One region of the Pseudarthrobacter sp. CC12 genome, then DNA from elsewhere that is predicted to be linked to it. Evidence: riboswitches for the same ligand, from Rfam matches in the RefSeq annotation. Region 1 holds a riboswitch; each other region holds the start of a gene.
What was found. Region 1 has a riboswitch for thiamine pyrophosphate ahead of thiO (glycine oxidase ThiO). Riboswitches for the same ligand answer to the same signal wherever they lie in the genome.
Positions count from the first base shown of each region.

Region 1 (4,377 bases):
CGCCGACGAGGCCAAGGCATGCTCCCGTCGCGGGATGCGCCCGGCTGCCCGGGCCATCCTGCCGGCGAGCACTGCATGCTTGAACGCCTCGCCCATGAGTGCAGGGTTCTGCGCCCGCGTCACCGCCGTGGCCAGCAGCACGGCGTCGCAGCCCAGCTCCATGGCCAGCGCCGCGTCCGATGCCGTACCAATGCCGGCGTCCAGCACCACCGGCACCGAGGCACGGGACACGATGAGCTCGATATTGTGCGGGTTCAGGATTCCCAGGCCTGTCCCAATCGGGGCTCCGAGCGGCATGACGGCGGTGGCGCCAAGGTTCTCCAGCCGCAACGCCAGTACGGGGTCATCGTTGGTGTAGGCGAAGACCTTGAACCCCCGGTTAACCAGCTGCTCCGTGGCTTCCACCAGTTCGACAGCATCGGGCAGCAGGGTCTGCTCATCGGAAATGACTTCCAGCTTCACCCAGTCGGTCTCCAGGGCCTCCCGCGCAAGCTCCGCCGTCAGGACGGCATCCCTGGCCGTGAAGCAGCCTGCGGTGTTGGGCAGCACGCGGATCCCGTGGTCCACTAACAGCTGGAACAACGAGCCGGTCTCCGCAGTGGAGTACCGGCGCATGGCCACGGTGGTCAGGGCGGTGCCGGATGCCAGGAGTGCAGCGCCCAGGCCGTCCAGGCTGGGTGCCCCGCCGGTGCCCATGATCAGCCGGGATCCAAGGGCGACGCCGTCAATCACCAGGCCGTCGGCGGCCCCGGGATTCCCGGCCGGGTTGATGGTGCCGGTTTCGGTCATGGTGTCAGCCTCCCTGTACTGCTGTGACAAGTTCAATGTCGTCGCCCTCGGCGAGCGCCGTGGCGAACCATTGGCTCCGCGGCACCACCTGGGCATTATGGGCGACGGCGACCCCCAGCTTCCCGCCGTCGGTCGCCTGGCCGTTCGGTGCCAGCGGGCGTCCGGTGACCTGGCTGACGAGCGTGGTGATGGAGGTGCCGTCCGCCACCGTGTGGGTGTTTCCGTTCAGGGTGATGTTCACACTGTCTCCTTGGTGTGGTGGTTTGTGCGGGCGGCGGCCGGACGCGAGAACCGCTCCGGACTGAAGGGCGCCCAGCGCGGGTCGGCATGCCCGTCCAGCAACCCGGCGCAGATGGCTGCGGCAGCGGGAGTGAGCAGCACCCCGTGCCGGAAGAACCCGGTGGCGATGATGAGTCCGGGGACGTGCCCGGCCTTGTAGCCTGCAGATCCGGGGGCCGCCGGCACGCGGCCCAGCAGCGGCGCGTTGTCGGGGGTTCCGGGCCGGGCCCTTGCGGTGCACTCCAGCAGCTCCAGTTCGGCGACGGCGGGCACCAGCGCCTGGGCATCGCGCAGCAGCTGATAGACGCCCCCGGCGCTGACGGCATCGGACAGCGCGTCCTCGCGCTGGGTGGCTCCGATGACCACGGTCCCGTCCTGCCGGGGAACGATGTAGACGGGGACACCATGCACCAGCCCGCGCACCGTGGACGTCACAAGGGGCTGGAGGTGCTGCGGAACGGCGAGGCGGAGGATGTCTCCGTGTACGGGGCGCAGGGGCAGGTCGAGGCCGTCGGGCAGGCCGCCCAGGTCCCCTGCCTGCAGCCCGTTGGCCACGATCGTATCCGTTGCCAGGACGGTGCCGCCGCCAGCCAGGCTGGCGCCGACGACCCTTCCGCCCTCCCACAGCAGGCCGCCGGCCCGGTCCGGCACGGCGTACCCTTCCACCGCCCCTGCAACAGCCAGGCCAGGCTTCCCGCGGACGGCACCGGCGAGGGCCTGCCGCAGGGCAGCCAGCAGGCGGCGGGGATCAACCTGGTGGTCCGCAGGCGTGTCAAGGGCGCAGGCTATCGCGGGGCTGAGGAGTGGCTCGCGTTTGCGGGCGTCCCGCACGGTGAGTGGTTCCACGGCAAGTCCGTTGGCCTGCTGTACGGCGCGGAGGTCCATCAGCGCGCGGCGGTCCGCGGCGTCGGCACCCACGGCGAGAGTCGGCGTCGTCAGGTATCCGGAACCGGAGGTGGCTCCTGCGATGCCTGCGGCGAAACCGGGCCAGCGGGAGGAAGCGTCAAGCATCAGTTCCAGGAGGTCCTCCTCCTGGTAGTGCAGTTCGCTGACGGGGGCCAGCATTCCTGCGGCGGCCCAGCTGGCACCGCTTCCGGGCGCGTCATCGATCAGGGCCACGGAGCGGCCGGAGCGCTGCGCCTCCCAGGCGATGCCATGGCCCACCACTCCGCCGCCGATGACGGCGACGTCCGCGCGGACCGTGGAACGGGGGGCACTGGACGGCCCGGCACGATGGTCAACGGGAGTGCTCATAAGGTTCCTTCCCTACGCCGGCATTATCCGGATCAGGTCAAGCGGTCGGCTCTGACGCCCTCTCAGCCCGGCGCTTTGTGACAGCTGCCGCGGGCTCCCGCAGTACCAGGCCAGTTTAGAGGAACTAGGCTTGCAGGCATGAATGTGTCCGCTTCCTCCCTGCCCGCAGGCCCCCACGCTCCAGCAGCCCCGGCCGGCATAGCCGAAGTTGCCAACGCCGGCCACAACGACGCCCTGAAGGCGGCCCGCCTGTACCTGTGCACCGATGCACGCACTGCGCACGGCGACTTCGCGGAGTTTGTGGACGCCGCGTTTGCCGGCGGCGTGGACATCATCCAGCTGCGGGACAAGACCATCGAGGCCGCCGAGGAACTGGACCTCCTGGCGGCGTTGAAGGAGACCGCGGTACGCCATGGCCGGCTGTGGGCCGTCAATGACCGCGCCGATATTGCCGTGCTGTCCGGGGCACCGGTGTTCCACATCGGCCAAAAGGACCTTCCGCTGGCTGCGGCGCGCACGCTGGTCAACGGCAACGCCGCCATCGGCCTCTCCAGCCACACCACGGGCCAGGTCGACGCCGCCCTCGCTGCAACCGGCGGCCCGTCCGGGCTGGACTACTTCTGCGTTGGGCCGGTATGGGCCACACCCACCAAACCCGGCAGGGCCGCCGTAGGGCCTGAACTGGTGAAGTACGCCGCCGATGCCTCCGGGCAGGCCGGGGATCCGGTGCCGTGGTTTGCCATCGGCGGCATCGACCACGGAAACGTCCGCGAGGTGGTGGCGGCCGGTGCACGCCGGATCGTGGTGGTCCGCGCCATCACCGAGGCCGCCGACCCCGCGGCAGCCGCTGCCTCGCTCCTCGGCGCGCTGGACGGCTGAGACTGCTTAATCCCGGGACTTGGCGCTACGCTGAATTTTGTGTCGCATCATCGGTTGGCCCCTAACGTCCGTGACCACAGGAACGCCTTGGAAGAGGCGCTGGGCCTGCTGCGGACCGAACTTGAGCTGCCCGGGCCGTACCCTGCCGACGCGGTGGAAGACGCCCGGGCCGCCGTCGCGGCGCTGAAGCTGCCGTCCTACGACCTGACCGCCGTCGAGTTCGTGACTATCGATCCGGCGTCCTCCACGGACCTGGACCAGGCAGTCTTCATCGAACCGGACGGCACCGGCTACCGCGTCATGTATGCCATCGCCGACGTCCCCGCATTCGTTGCACCGGGCGGGCCGCTGGACGCCGAGACCCGGCGCCGCGGACAGACGTTCTACGCTCCGGACGGCCGGATCCCGCTGCATCCGGAGGTGATCAGCGAGGGGGCCGGCAGCCTGCTGCCCGGCCAGGAGTGCTCGGCTTTCGTCTGGGACTTCACGCTCGACGGCGAAGCGTCCGTGATTACCGTCGGCGTCCGGCGGGCGCGGGTCCGCAGCCGCGACAAGCTCAGCTACAAAGGTGCCCAGGCCGACCTCGACGCCGGGACCGCCCCACCCGTCCTCCGGCTGCTCCGCGAGGTGGGGCTGAAACGCGTGGCGCTGGAACGGGCACGGGAGGGCGCCAGCCTGAACATGCCCGAGCAGGAAATCGTCCAGCTGCCGGACGGCGGCTACCGGATTGACGCCGTCCCGCAGCTTCCCGTCGAGGACTGGAACGCGCAGATTTCGTTGATGACCGGAATGGCAGCCGCGCAGCTCATGCTTGAGGGCAAGGTGGGCATCCTGCGCACCATGCCCGCACCTGACGAGCGGTCGCTGCGGCACTTCCGGCTGCAGACCGAAGTGCTGGGCAGGCCGTGGGACGGGCAGGTCAGCTACGGCGAATACCTGCGGTCGCTCGATCCCACCGACCCGCGCCAGCTGGCCATCATGCATTCGGCCGGGATGCTGTTCCGCGGCGCGTCCTACACCGCCTTTGACGGGACGGTCCCCGAAGACGGTATCCAGTCCGCCATCGGCGCCGCCTACGCCCACACCACGGCGCCGCTGCGCCGCCTGGTGGACCGGTTCGTGCTGGTCATCTGCGAGGCCCTGAGCAACGGCGGCGATGTTCCCGGCTGGGCGCGC
Region 1 is NZ_JARDJH010000008.1:37,784-42,160, forward strand. It holds gene PV772_RS08515 (thiazole synthase) at 1-789, opposite strand, end outside; gene thiS (sulfur carrier protein ThiS) at 794-1,030, opposite strand; gene thiO (glycine oxidase ThiO) at 1,027-2,322, opposite strand; TPP riboswitch at 2,314-2,433, opposite strand; gene thiE (thiamine phosphate synthase) at 2,461-3,201, shown strand; gene PV772_RS08535 (RNB domain-containing ribonuclease) at 3,241-4,377, shown strand, end outside.

Region 2 (4,377 bases), on a different contig from region 1:
ATTCCAAGTCCTCCGTGAGCCGTATTTTGTCAGCGAATAATCCGCCCGCCCAGCACCACGTGCTCCAGGGCCGTAATGGTCTCCGGTACCGCCCGCGGGTCTTCCCGGCATACAACGACGTCGGCGCGGGCACCCTCCTCCATCCCGTCCGCTCCCAGCCACGCACGGGCTGCCCAGCAGGCGGCGTCCAGGGCCGCCTCCATGGGCAGGCCGGCGCCGTGCAGGGCGAGGATTTCGTCCGTGATCCTGCCGTGCCGTATCACGCTGCCGGCATCGGTACCGGCAAAGATGCGTACACCCGCGGCATGGGCTTGCGCCACCCGCTCCATCCTGCCTTCCCAGAGGACGCGCATGTGGGCGGCATAACGCGGGAACTTGGGCTCCGCCTGCGCAACAATGTCGGGGAAGGTGGCGATATTGATGAGCGTGGGCACGATCGGTACGCCCTGCTCCACGAACCGGGGCACGTGGCGGGGAAGGAGCCCGGTAGCGTGCTCGACGCAGTCGATGCCCGCGTCCAGCACCTGGTCCAGGGTGTCTTCAGCGAAGCAGTGCGCTGTTACCCGGGCACCTTCGTCGTGTGCCGCCTGGACGGCATCGCGTACGACGGCGGCAGGAAAGGACGGCGACAGGTCGCCGGCGCTCCGGTCAATCCAGTCCCCCACGAGCTTGACCCAGCCGTCGCCGTCGCGCGCCTGCTTCCGGACGGCCTCCACGAGGCCCTCGGGTTCCACTTCCTCGGCGAAGCCCCGCAGGTAGCGGCGCGTCCGGGCAATATGGCGCCCGGCCCGGATCAGCACCGGGAAGTCCACTCCGCCCTGCATCCAGCGGGTATCTGCCGGCGAGCCCGCGTCCCGGACCAGCAGGGTTCCCGCGCTAAGGTCCGCCTCCGCCTGGTCCCTGGCCGCCGCGGGCTCGACCGGACCAGTGGCCCCAAGCCCAATGTGGCAGTGGGCGTCCACGAAGCCCGGCAGCACCCAGCCATCCAAAACCCGGTCCGGAGCAGCCGCCGGCCGGCTGAACGTAAGCCTGCCGTCCACGGACCAGAGCCCGTGCCGCACCGTGTCCGGTGCAGTCAGGACGGGGCCGCGGAAGTGGATGATGCCTGCCATGGGGCTCCTTTCGATGCCCGGCCAGGCTAGCACCGCAATTATGACAAGGCCGCTCCAGGCGCCTGTGGTAGCTTCGTTCCTGACCACACGGGTGCCCTTGCAGGGGCTGAGATCGGGCTGACGCAGCCTGCGACCGTTGAACCTGTCCGGGTAATGCCGGCGAAGGAAGTGAGTATTCCCTTGAGTACGCAAAACACCCAATTGAACCCTGCCCTCCAGCCGTCTGACAGGGTGCCCGGTGGCGCGTCAATGCCGCCGGAAACCCAGTCGTTGAAGTCGCATTCCCTCGCCTACCTCGCGGATGAGGCGTCCGGGATCCGGGTACCGGTGACGGAAATTGCCCTTGAGCCGTCCCCCAACGGCCAGCCGAACGCACCGTTCCGGACGTACCGGACGGCGGGGCCGGGAAGCGACCCCGTCCGCGGCCTGGAGCCTTTCCGCGCGGAGTGGATCGTGGCGCGCGGAGACACCGAGGCCTACAGCGGCAGGCAACGCAACCTGCTGGACGACGGCCGCTCGGCCGTCCGCCGCGGCGCCGCCTCCGCGGAGTGGAAGGGCGCGCAGCCCGTGCCCCGCCGCGCCGTCGACGGCCGGACGGTGACGCAGATGCACTATGCCCGGCAGGGCGTCATCACGCAGGAAATGCGGTTCGTGGCGCTGCGCGAGAACTGCGATGTGGAATTGGTGCGCAGCGAAGTGGCTGCCGGCCGCGCCATCATTCCCAACAACATCAACCATCCGGAATCCGAGCCCATGATCATCGGCAAGGCCTTCCTGGTGAAGATCAACGCGAACATCGGCAACTCGGCCGTGACGAGTTCGATCGCCGAGGAAGTGGACAAGCTGCAGTGGGCAACCCAGTGGGGCGCGGACACCGTCATGGACTTGTCCACCGGCGATGACATCCACACCACGCGGGAGTGGATCGTCCGCAACTCCCCGGTGCCCATTGGAACCGTCCCCATCTACCAGGCCTTGGAAAAGGTCAACGGCGAGGCCAACGCCCTGACCTGGGAAATCTTCCGGGACACCGTGATCGAACAGTGCGAACAGGGTGTGGACTACATGACCATCCACGCGGGCGTGCTGCTCCGCTATGTCCCGCTCACCGCCAACCGCGTCACCGGTATTGTCTCGCGGGGCGGCTCCATCATGGCGGGCTGGTGCCTGGCCCACCACCAGGAGAACTTCCTGTACACGCACTTCGACGAGCTGTGCGGAATCTTCGCCAAATACGACGTCGCCTTCTCGCTGGGCGACGGCCTCCGCCCCGGTTCGACGGCGGACGCCAACGACGCCGCGCAGTTCGCTGAGCTGGACACCCTCGCCGAACTGACGCAGCGGGCCTGGGAGTACGACGTGCAGGTGATGGTGGAGGGGCCGGGCCATGTTCCCTTCCACCTGGTCCGCGAGAACGTGGAGCGGCAGCAGGAGCTGTGCAAGGGTGCGCCCTTCTATACCCTGGGGCCCCTGGTGACGGATGTGGCGCCCGGGTATGACCACATCACCTCGGCCATTGGCGCCACCGAGATCGCCCGGTACGGCACAGCCATGCTCTGCTACGTCACGCCGAAGGAACACCTGGGCCTGCCCAACAAGGACGACGTGAAAACGGGCGTGATCACGTACAAGATCGCAGCGCACGCCGCGGACCTGGCCAAGGGCCACCCCGGGGCGCATGAGCGCGATGACGCGCTGTCCAAGGCGAGATTCGAATTCCGCTGGCGGGACCAGTTCGCGCTGTCCCTGGACCCCGTGACCGCGGAGTCGTTCCACGATGAGACGCTACCGGCCGAACCGGCCAAGACGGCGCACTTTTGCTCCATGTGCGGTCCGAAGTTCTGCTCCATGCGGATCAGCCAGGACATCCGGGACGAATATGGCTCAGCGGACGCGCAGGCGGCGCTGGCGGACCTGGCCTCCGGCATGCGGGGGAAGAGCGAGGAGTTCCTGGCAGCCGGCGGCAAGGTCTACCTGCCGGAGCTGCGGGTCCCCGCTGACGGCTAGGACGCCCGGGCTGGCTGGCTCCTGCCGACCCCGCTGATGAACTGGCGGATGGCCCGGTCCCCGTCCCGGGAGTCCTGGGGCCGGTGCCCGCCCGCGGCAACGCGGTGCAGGGCGCCGGTCTCCCGGAGGTAGCCGGCAATTTCCTCGTAGAGCGGCTCCCAGCCACCAGTCAGGACCAAGGTGGGGACGCCGGGAACAATATGCAACGGCGCTTCCCAGGAAGGCTCCTGGAGCCGCAGCCGCCGCGCGGACCGCTTCTCCTCGGTGGTGGCAGGCTGCTGCAGGTCGGTGGCGTAGATCCGGCGGACAAACTCGCGCTGGAAGTCGTCATCGCTGAGCTGGCGGCGGACGTCGAACAGTGGCTGCATCAGGCGGATGTGGGCGGCCGTGGCCGGCAGTTCCGCCGTCAGGGACAGGCAGGCGGGCTCCACCAGGGTCAGGGAAAAGACGAGGTCCGGGCGTTCGACGGCGGCCATCATGGCGGCGATTGCCCCCTGGGCGTGCGCAACGACGTGTCCGCCGGCAGCGCCACGGCCGTCGTCGCCCAGGGACCGCAGGATGATCGCGGTATCTTCCGTGAACGACGATTCCACCGGCTCCGCGGCGGCATCGTAGCCGTGCCGGCGGAGGAACAGGGCGTCATAGGACAGCGCCATGCCGTGCTGGCGCGGCCATGCGGCGGCACCGAAACTTCCGGCGCCGTGCACGAAAACTACCCTCTGCTTGAACATGTCCCAACCCTATTCCACGCTGCCGACATCCCCACGAAAAAGCGCCAGGTGTCGTCTTGAGCGGTCAAAACGGCACCTGGCGCTTCCTGATGCTGGGAAACTCCTACTTGCCCAGGAACTTGTCGAAGCCCTTGGGGAGGTTCAGCGAGGACGGGTCGAAGTCGCCGCCCTGCTGGCCGAACGCGGCGCCGGTGGGGAGCGCCTTGGCGGCGTTGGCACGGCGGGCTTCCGCGTCCTTGCGCTCCTGTGCGGCCTTGGCGGGGTTGCCGGATTTTGCCTTCTTCTTGGGTGCGTTCTTTGCGTTCTTCCGCGCGCCGCCCCCGGCTCCGGGAAGGCCGGGCATCCCTGGCATCCCCGGCATGCCGCCCTGGGCCATCTTCTTCATCATCTTTTGGGCCTGGGCGAAGCGCTCCAGCAGGCCGTTGACCTCCGACACATGTACGCCGGAACCACGGGCAATACGGGCCCTACGCGAGCCGTTGATGATCTTGGGCGCAAGCCGCTCGTGCGGGGTCATGGACCGGACG
Region 2 is NZ_JARDJH010000007.1:157,593-161,969, reverse strand. It holds gene PV772_RS08330 (amidohydrolase family protein) at 30-1,112, opposite strand; TPP riboswitch at 1,190-1,297, shown strand; gene thiC (phosphomethylpyrimidine synthase ThiC) at 1,362-3,119, shown strand; gene PV772_RS08320 (alpha/beta hydrolase) at 3,116-3,850, opposite strand; gene ffh (signal recognition particle protein) at 3,954-4,377, opposite strand, start outside.
Region 2: linked by a shared signal. The riboswitch ahead of thiC (phosphomethylpyrimidine synthase ThiC) and the one ahead of thiO (glycine oxidase ThiO) in region 1 are both predicted to bind thiamine pyrophosphate.

Region 3 (4,377 bases), on a different contig from region 1:
CAAGATCCTGGCCCCCGAGCTCCTCTACGGCGAACCCGACCTGACCATCAAGGTGGTCCGTGACGTCTTCAACGAGGACTTCTCCAAGCTCATCGTTTCCGGCGAGGAGGCCTGGGACACCATCGAGGCCTACGTCACCTACGTGGCGCCGGACCTTGTGGGCCGGCTCGAGAAGTGGACCAAGGACCAGGACATCTTCTCCGCCTGGCGAATCGACGAACAGATCCACAAAGCCCTCGAACGGAAGGTCTTCCTGCCCTCCGGCGGCTCCCTGGTGATCGACCGCACCGAGGCCATGACCGTGGTGGACGTCAACACGGGCAAGTTCACCGGCAGCGGCGGCAACCTCGAGGAAACCGTCACCAAGAACAACCTCGAAGCGGCCGAGGAAGTGGTGCGCCAGCTGCGGCTGCGCGACATCGGCGGCATCATCGTGATCGACTTCATCGACATGGTGCTCGAATCCAACCGCGACCTGGTCCTGCGCCGCCTGGTTGAGTGCCTGGGCCGGGACCGGACCAAGCACCAGGTTGCCGAGGTGACCTCACTCGGCCTGGTCCAGATGACGCGCAAGCGCATGGGCACCGGCCTGCTGGAGGTGTTCGGCGAGCAGTGCGAGGCCTGCGCCGGCCGGGGCGTCGTGACCCACGACGATCCCGTGGAGCACCGCCGGGCCAACACGGTGGCGGCCGAGCACCACGTCCAGCGCACCGACAACCGGCCCGAAACCCGTGCGGAGGCCCGCCCGGAAGCGCAGCGGAACGACGCCCAGCCCGGTGTCCGGTCCGAACGCAAGCGGCGGCGGGGACGCGGCGGCCAGCAGCCCGAGGCTGCCCCGGCACCTGCCGTCCATGTCCACACCGTCCAGCCGGACCCGTCCGACGCCGAGCGGCACGCCAAGGCGGAGGCAACCAGGCTTGCCCTGGCGAACATCGCCGCTGCCGCCCATGCGGCCCACCTGCACGACGACGAGGTAGCGGCTGCCCGGCAGGTGCCGGCCGCGGAGCCCGCGCAGGTACCCGTTGAGGAGAAGCACGACGCCGATGCCCCGGCACGTCCCGCAGCCGTCCTCACGTTCGGCGGCGAGGAAGTCCCGCTTCCGTTCGTGGAGCACGCCGGGGAACAGCATCCGAAGCCTGCCCTGACGCTGGACCGGCTTGCGGAAGCATTCGCACACCTGGGCCAGCCGGCTTCCCCTGTGGGACATGCGCCTGCCAATCAGGCAGAGGCTCTGCAGGCAGCAGAAGAGGCAGCACCGGAGCAGCCGGCCGGCGCAGGGGCGGCGGGAGCCCGCGCCGGTGCCGCTCCTGAGGCGTCCCCTGAAAAGGACTATTCGGACCACACGCTGGAGCAGTCCCGGCAGCGCCGGCCCCGGCGCCACCGGGCCGCCAGCCGTGCCCAGGGTGCCGCCAACGAGACCGCCGTCCAGCACCATGAAAACGTCCAGGCTGATGCCGGTGGGCACTCGCACGCAGCGAAGGCCCCCGAACCCGCGAAGGACCAGCCGGAACCGCGGAAGGCGGCCGAGGAACCCATCATCCTCGGCGTCGGGGTGCCTGCCTCGGAACTCTAGGCACAGGAGCTTCCAGCCAGGAATCCCCGTCCTGCGCATCGGTCCACCCGGATTACCGGGGGTACCGTGCGGGGCGGGGATTCCTGCCGTTGCGGGAGGGCCCATTTTTGCGGCGGCCGTTGTCACCTTTTTCCCGGGTGCGGCACACGGGCTAGGGTAGGAACCGACACGGGGTGCCGCGCAGCAGGCCGGCTGAGATCCAGACCCGTTGAACCTGTCCGGCTAGTACCGGCGAAGGGATGTCTCTTGTCTTCGACCCTTTCCATGCCCCTGCCAGCTTCCTCCGCCGCCGGCACCGGGCTGCCAACCGGCCGGGAAGTCCCGCGGGTCCTGTCCATCGCCGGCTCCGACCCGTCCGGGGGCGCAGGCATCCAGGCCGACCTGAAAAGCATTGCCGCCCACGGCGGTTACGGCATGGCAGCCATCACGGCCCTGACGGCGCAGAACACGTGCGGTGTACAGGCAGTCCACGTTCCTCCCGCAGCCTTCCTGGCACAGCAGCTGGACGCGGTCAGCGATGATATCTCCATTGACGCCGTCAAGATCGGCATGCTGGGGGACGAGGCCGTGATCCGCACTGTCCGGCACTGGCTGGAGAAGGTCCGTCCCGCCGTCGTTGTCCTGGACCCGGTGATGGTGGCCACCAGCGGCGACCGGCTGCTGAAAGAGTCCGCCGAGGCCGCCCTCCGGGACATCTTGCCCCTGGCCCACCTCATTACCCCCAACCTGCCGGAGCTTGCCATGCTGGTGGGCGCGGATCCAGCAGACAGCTGGGCGGCAGCGCTGGAGCAGGGGAGGCGCCTGGCGGATGCCACCGGCGCCACCATCCTTGTCAAGGGCGGGCACCTGGCGGGTGCGGACTGCCCGGATGCGCTGGTCAATACGGCAGGCCTCCTGCCAGGGGAAGTGGTGGAGGTGCAGGGAAACCGCATCGACACGCGCAACAGCCACGGCACCGGCTGTTCCCTTTCCTCCGCGATGGCCACCGTCCAGGCACGCCTTGGCGACTGGGAGGCATCGCTCCGAACGGTCAAGCCATGGCTGGCCGGCGCCCTTGAGAAGTCGGAGCAGCTTGAAGTGGGCCGGGGAAACGGCCCCGTGCACCATTTCCACCACGTGCGGCCGGCCCTCGCGGAAGGCGCTTTCGCTGCCCGGCTGTGGACGGAAGCCCAGCAGGACCTGGCGGACATCTACGCCCTGGACTTCATCCACGGCCTGGCCACCGGGGACCTGGCCGAGAAGGACTTCGCCTACTACCTGGCGCAGGATGCCCTGTACCTGAACGGCTACTCCCGGGTCCTTGCCCGGGCGAGTGCCCTGGCCCCGTCAGAAGGGGAGCAGCTGTTCTGGGCCGGATCATCGCAGCAGTGCCTGGAAGTGGAGTCGGAGCTGCACCGCTCGTGGCTCAGCACCCGCCCCGCCCAGGGCGGACTTGGCCCCGTCACCAAGGCCTACGTGGACCACCTCACCGCAGCATCGGCGTCGGGAAGCTACGCCGTCCTGGCCGCCGCCGTCCTGCCCTGCTTCTGGCTTTACGCCGAAGTCGGGGAAAAGCTGCACGCCCGGTTCCTTGCCTCGGGAGAGCCGGGCGGCCACGCCTACGCAGCCTGGCTCCGGACCTACGCGGACGAGGGCTTCGCCGAGGCCACCCGCCGGGCCATCGCCATCGTGGACGCAGCAGGGCGGAAGGCCTCCGACCACGAACGCGCGGCGATGGTGACTGCGTTCAAGCAGTCCTGCCGCCTGGAAGTGGAATTCTTCGACGCGCCGAGGTTGCATTCCTGAACCCTGCGGGCAGCGCCGCCGCTATGATGGAGTCCATGGTTGCGGTGCTGCCTGTCGGAGTGTGGTTACTACCACACCCGGGCCGCCGGAACCAGCCTCATTTGCGGCCGTAGATGGATTTAGCGTATTCTGGATCTTCGGTGCTTACGCCAACACTTGGGTTATGACCCCACGGCGTTGAGGCACAGCGCGAACCCTGGCTTTTTTGAGTCGGTTCCGCACGCAAATTTTGTAATAAACGTCGAGAGAAGTGAGTTCCCAAGTGGTGTACGCGATTGTCCGCGCAGGCGGCCGCCAAGAGAAGGTTTCCGTTGGAGACTTCGTTACCCTGAACCGCGTCGCCGGTGGAGCCGGCAGCACCATTGAGCTGCCCGCACTGCTCCTGGTTGATGGTGACAAGGTCACCTCCGCCGCCGCTGACCTGGCCAAGGTAACTGTTACGGCTGAAATCCTCCAGGACCTGCGTGGTCCTAAGATTGTCATCCAGAAGTTCAAGAACAAGACCGGCTACAAGAAGCGCCAGGGTCACCGCCAGGAACTGACCAAGGTCAAGATCACCGGCATCAAGTAACCACCGCGGTTACTGTTCAGGCATTTCAACAGATTCCCCAGAATTTAGAGGCAGGCATTTCAGATGGCACATAAAAAGGGCGCGAGCTCCACTCGCAACGGTCGCGATTCCAACGCTCAGTACCTCGGCGTCAAGCGCTTCGGCGGCCAGGTTGTTTCCGCCGGCGAGATCATCGTCCGCCAGCGTGGCACCCACTTCCACCCCGGCGCCGGCGTTGGCCGTGGCGGTGACGACACCCTGTTCGCACTGACCCCGGGCGCCGTTGAATTCGGCACCCGCCGCGGTCGTCGCGTAGTCAACATCGTTGCTGCTGCAGCTGCAGAGTAACAACCAGTTCTGAAGCGGTGGAGCGGGCCTGAGGGTCCGCTCCACTGTTCTTTTAACAGCATTACAATCGATGTGGCGTCCCCGGGCGCCCCATAAACAGCACCTGAGGAGATCCACGTGG
Region 3 is NZ_JARDJH010000011.1:82,402-86,778, reverse strand. It holds gene PV772_RS10470 (Rne/Rng family ribonuclease) at 1-1,573, shown strand, start outside; TPP riboswitch at 1,733-1,830, shown strand; gene thiD (bifunctional hydroxymethylpyrimidine kinase/phosphomethylpyrimidine kinase) at 1,838-3,358, shown strand; gene rplU (50S ribosomal protein L21) at 3,621-3,929, shown strand; gene rpmA (50S ribosomal protein L27) at 3,993-4,256, shown strand; gene obgE (GTPase ObgE) at 4,374-4,377, shown strand, end outside.
Region 3: linked by a shared signal. The riboswitch ahead of thiD (bifunctional hydroxymethylpyrimidine kinase/phosphomethylpyrimidine kinase) and the one ahead of thiO (glycine oxidase ThiO) in region 1 are both predicted to bind thiamine pyrophosphate.